DNA from 2 places in the Bacillus sp. NS1 genome. Region 2 is predicted to be linked to the other one. Evidence: a T-box and tRNA genes for the amino acid it is inferred to sense, from the RefSeq annotation. Region 2 holds a T-box; the other holds one or more tRNA genes.
What was found. The T-box of region 2 lies ahead of thrS (threonine--tRNA ligase). A T-box ahead of a tRNA ligase gene usually reads a tRNA of that ligase, here a tRNA-Thr.
Positions count from the first base shown of each region.

Region 1 (2,456 bases), on a different contig from region 2:
TCCCCGCAGACTTCATCTTGTACCATGTCCAGTCGAATAATTGATTGATTTCTTCAATCTGACCGGTGACTTGTCCAGCAGAGGCCATATACTTTTCGCCGTTTACGACGGTTACATTCCCGTCTATTTTGCCTTTAATAATCAGCTTGCCGTTTTTGACAGTGACATCACCTTTGACCGTCTCACCTTCTGGCACGGTCACAGTGTGATTATGCACCACAAGATTCGGCTGCTTGGACACGCTGAAATTGTGGTCATTATGCCAGCTGTTAAAAAAACCTCCGCCCATCAAAATGATGAATACCGCAGCAGCTGCGATAACAGGATGGGTTCTGAACCACCTTTTCACAGAAGCTCTTTTCTTCTCCTTAGGCAATTTCGCCATGACATTAGCGGTAAAATCCGCGGGGGCTTCGACATGCGATGTGCTCCGGACGAGCGCTATAGATTTTTCCATCTCATAAAAATGCTTTCTGCATTTCTCGCATGTCTCCAGATGTTCATTTAATACGTGTTCATCTTTTGGAAGGATATCTCCATCAAGATGCATATGCATAAGCTGCACAATTTGTTCAGGACAGCTCATTTCATCACCCCACTTAAAGATCCCTTAATTGTTTTCTAAGAGCCTCTCTGCCCCTGTGAATCCGAGTTTTCACAGTCCCCACAGGAATGTTCAGAATCTCCCCGATTTCAATTAATGAGAGTTCATCAATATACTTTAATACGATAACTGTTCTGTATTTGTCAGGAAGCTTTAAAATTTTCTGCTGAATCGTGTTTGAGAGCTCCAGTGACACAACTGCATCCTCTGGCAATACCCCATCTGCGGCGATTTGGGAATACATGGTCAAGCCTTCCGTACCAGCCACCTCTGCATCGAGGTAATAATCCGGCTTCTTTTTGCGAATGCGGTCAATAGTTAAGTTGGTCGCGATTCGATAAAGCCAAGTTGAAAATTTCCGGTTAATATCAAAACTGTCGATATTAACGTACGCTCTGATGAAAGCCTCCTGTGCTATATCCTCTGCCTCATGCACATTACCAAGCATACGGTAGCAAAGCTGATAAATTTTATCCTTGTAAATATCTACGATGTCCGCAAATGCATCTTGGTCGCCTTTTTTGACTTGTTTAATTCTCTTTTTAATCATCATTTCCATATTTATCTAACCTCTGCCTTCACCGGTCTGTATGTATACGAGCTTCGTTTCAAAAGGTTTCAATTTTTTTATAAAATAAGTTTAACAAATTTTTGGCAGGGTGTAGATGGTAATTCGTGAATAAACTACCTTAACATATTTTTAAAATTATTATACAGACTGAACAGTTAGAAGTTGGAATTATTTTTCAAAAAGAAAAAAGACACCTTTTGGTCAAAGGTGTCTGTGACTGGGCTAGCTGGATTCGAACCAACGCATGACGGAGTCAAAGTCCGTTGCCTTACCGCTTGGCTATAGCCCAATAATGGTGGAGGGGGGCAGATTCGAACTGCCGAACCCTGAGGGAGCGGATTTACAGTCCGCCGCGTTTAGCCACTTCGCTACCCCTCCATATTCATATTAAGAAAAACAGTGCCGGCAAGAGGACTTGAACCCCCAACCTACTGATTACAAGTCAGTTGCTCTACCAATTGAGCTACACCGGCAAGATGGTGGAGGATGACGGGCTCGAACCGCCGACCCTCTGCTTGTAAGGCAGATGCTCTCCCAGCTGAGCTAATCCTCCAAATGGTGACCCGTACGGGATTCGAACCCGTGTTACCGCCGTGAAAGGGCGGTGTCTTAACCGCTTGACCAACGGGCCGTTTGTGTTCTCGTCGAGCTGACAAAAGTTATTATATACAGGTTACCCCCTGTTTGTAAAGAGGAAAATTAAATTTTTTATTTTCAAACTTTTTAACTCCTTTTTTAACTGAAAAAGCCTCCCAACATTAGTCATTTATTTTATGATAGAGACAAACGATGCAAGAGAGGAGAAACCAATATGATCCTAGTCAGTTCTTGCCTTGGAGGCATTGAATGCAGATACAACGGCTCTCACGCCGCATCAGAGAAAATCAGAAAACTTGTCGGTGAAAATAAAGCAGTTATGGCTTGCCCTGAGCTTCTTGGCGGCTTCTCAACTCCTCGTGAACCTGCAGAAATTATCGGAGGCACCGGCGAGGATGTTCTCAATGGAACCGCGAAAATCATGACAGCTTCAGGAGAAGATGTAACAGAATTATATATGGAAGGTGCCGCTAAGACATTAGCTTATGCAAAAGAAATCAATGCCTCTGCCATCATATTAAAAGAAAACAGTCCATCGTGCGGAAGCGGTTTTATCTATAACGGCACATTCTCTGGCGCAAAAATCACCGGCAGCGGAGTGACCGCCGCACTGTTAGAGCAAGCAGGCTACCGCGTCATTTCAGAAAACCAGCTAGACGACATATTGTAAGGAGGCCGCCACAT
Region 1 covers NZ_JBZAZF010000006.1:21,617-24,072, reverse strand. Annotated here, with positions in the region: gene rsiW (anti-sigma-W factor RsiW) at 1-586, opposite strand, end outside; gene sigW (RNA polymerase sigma factor SigW) at 600-1,163, opposite strand; tRNA gene AC4CV5_RS18540 (tRNA-Gln) at 1,393-1,464, opposite strand; tRNA gene AC4CV5_RS18535 (tRNA-Tyr) at 1,469-1,553, opposite strand; tRNA gene AC4CV5_RS18530 (tRNA-Thr) at 1,576-1,648, opposite strand; tRNA gene AC4CV5_RS18525 (tRNA-Val) at 1,653-1,728, opposite strand; tRNA gene AC4CV5_RS18520 (tRNA-Glu) at 1,732-1,806, opposite strand; gene AC4CV5_RS18515 (2-thiouracil desulfurase family protein) at 1,987-2,442, shown strand; gene AC4CV5_RS18510 (GNAT family N-acetyltransferase) at 2,455-2,456, shown strand, end outside.
Region 1: it has a tRNA-Thr gene. The T-box ahead of thrS (threonine--tRNA ligase) is inferred to sense a tRNA for this amino acid. The anticodon was not compared.

Region 2 (2,456 bases):
TACGATTTTTACCGTCCTGGAGAGGAAGAGGAGCGTCTGCCGATCCATCTCTTGACGCAAAACGGCCAAATTAAAGAGCTGTCCAGACAATCGGCTATTGTGGAATCCATCTCCGGAAAACGGCGGACGGACCACAAGCTGTACTATCCGAAGGACCTGATTTGTGACGGCTCTGAACATCCGGAAGCGAAAATGAAAATCCGGCAGCTGCTGGGACTGACATAGAAATTGGAAAGAAGGAAAAAGGAGATGTCGGGAATTTGTTGAAAGAACATGCAAAACTGATGAAGGTGTTCTCGGATTCTGGAGAAATCATCGGGCGGAAGAAGCTGCAGAAAATGATTTATATCGCAAAGAAAATGCAGTTTCCTTTCTATGAGAAATATGATTTTCACTTTTACGGACCGTATTCAGAGGAACTGACGCTCCAGATTGAAGAGCTGTGCAACCTTGGATTTCTGCATGAGGTGAAGGAAAAAAAGGGCGGCTACTTTCAATACCGTTATTCCCTGACTGAGACAGGCTCTGAATTTTTAGACCATGCTGATTTAGATATGCCAGATATCAAAGGGTATATCGAAAGTGTAAACAACCGTTCATCACGATTTTTAGAGCTGGTTTCCACGATCCTTTACTTTGACGGGCTTGAGGATGAGGAAAAGAAAGAAAAAGTCTTTACAATCAAAAGCAAGCAAAAGTATACAAATGAAGAATATGACGAAGCGCTTCAATACATAGAGGAACTGAAGCAGATTTGTTAACCATACCAAGCAAAAGAAATGAACCGTTTCTTTTGCTTTTTTTAACAAAACAGATTGCTGTATCAGGAAATGTATTGTAAAATATATGAAATACCAAACGATCAGTAATGTATACAGGCGCTGATAAGGACATGAGATGCTTTTTACGGTTTCCAGAGAGGGAAGGACAGCTGAGATCTTCCTAACGCAGGGAAAGCAGCTTACCGCCTTTGAGCCGTATCGGGGAAATCAAGTATCTGATACCGTCATGCTGCGTTACAGCACCTTAAAGCCGATACACTTACTATATGTGTTGATCGGGAATTTGGGTGGAACCACGGATAATAAACACATTCGTCCCTTTTAGAGGGATGGGTGTGTTTTTTTATAACTAAATACATGCAATGAAAAGGACATGAATAATCATTACGGTTTTCAGAGAGGGAAGGAAAGGTGAGAGCTTCCCAGCTTAGGATGATCATTTACCGCCTTGGAGCAGCATTGGGGAATTAAAGTATCCAATGCCGTCTATGCTGCGTTACAGCACCAAGCCGACAACATAGCGTTTGTCGGAAATTTGGGTGGAACCACGGGTTAATCACACACTCGTCCCTTACAGCGGGACGGGTGTGTTTTTTTATATAAACAATTATGAAGGAGTGTTTAAAAATGAGTAAACATGTACACATTCAGCTTCCGGACGGACAGATCAAGGAATATCCGAAAGGCATCACAATCAAAGAAGCAGCTGGTTCTATCAGTTCCAGTCTGCAAAAGAAGGCGGCAGCGGGTCAGGTTAACGGCAAGCTCGTCGATCTCAGTTTCAAGCTGGAGGAGGATGCTGAGCTTTCGATTATCACACTTGATTCCCAAGAAGGCTTGCAGGTGCTTCGCCACACATCAGCGCACGTACTGGCTCAAGCGGTGAAACGTCTGCACGGCGAAGTGTCATTGGGGATAGGTCCAGTGATTGAAGACGGCTTCTACTATGACATGAAGCTTGAGCAAAGCTTGACATCAGGAGACTTAGAAACCATCGAAAAAGAAATGAAAAACATTATAAATGAAAACTTGGAAATTAAACGAATTGAGGTTTCCTACGAAGAGGCTGAAGAGCTGTTTGCCAAAAAAGGTGAGCCGTTTAAGCTGGAGATTTTGAAGGATATTCCGCGCGGAGAGGATATCTCGCTGTATCAGCAGGGAGAATTCATTGATCTGTGCCGCGGGCCGCATCTTCCTTCTACAGGAATGATCAAGGCGTTCAAACTGACAAGATTATCGGGCGCTTATTGGCGCGGAGACAGCGAAAATGAAGTTCTGCAGCGGGTGTACGGGGTTGCGTTTCACAAGAAAAAAGATCTCGATGCGCATCTGCATATGCTGGAAGAAGCGGCAAAACGAGACCACCGCAAGCTGGGCAAACAACTAGGGCTGTTTATGTTTTCTGAAGAAGCGCCGGGGATGCCGTTTTACTTGCCGAAAGGGCAGATTGTCCGCAATGAACTGGAACGCTTCTCGCGTGAGCTGCAAACAAAGGCCGGCTACGATGAGGTGCGTACGCCGTTTATGATGAATCAGCGGTTATGGGAGCAGTCAGGACACTGGGACCATTATCGCGACAATATGTATTTTTCAGAAGTGGATGATACAAGTTTCGCAATGAAGCCGATGAATTGTCCCGGACATATGCTCATCTTTAAAAACAGCCTATATTCG
Region 2 covers NZ_JBZAZF010000001.1:382,567-385,022, forward strand. Annotated here, with positions in the region: gene AC4CV5_RS01945 (HD domain-containing protein) at 1-225, shown strand, start outside; gene AC4CV5_RS01950 (YwgA family protein) at 261-761, shown strand; T-box leader at 873-1,105, shown strand; T-box leader at 1,136-1,357, shown strand; gene thrS (threonine--tRNA ligase) at 1,410-2,456, shown strand, end outside.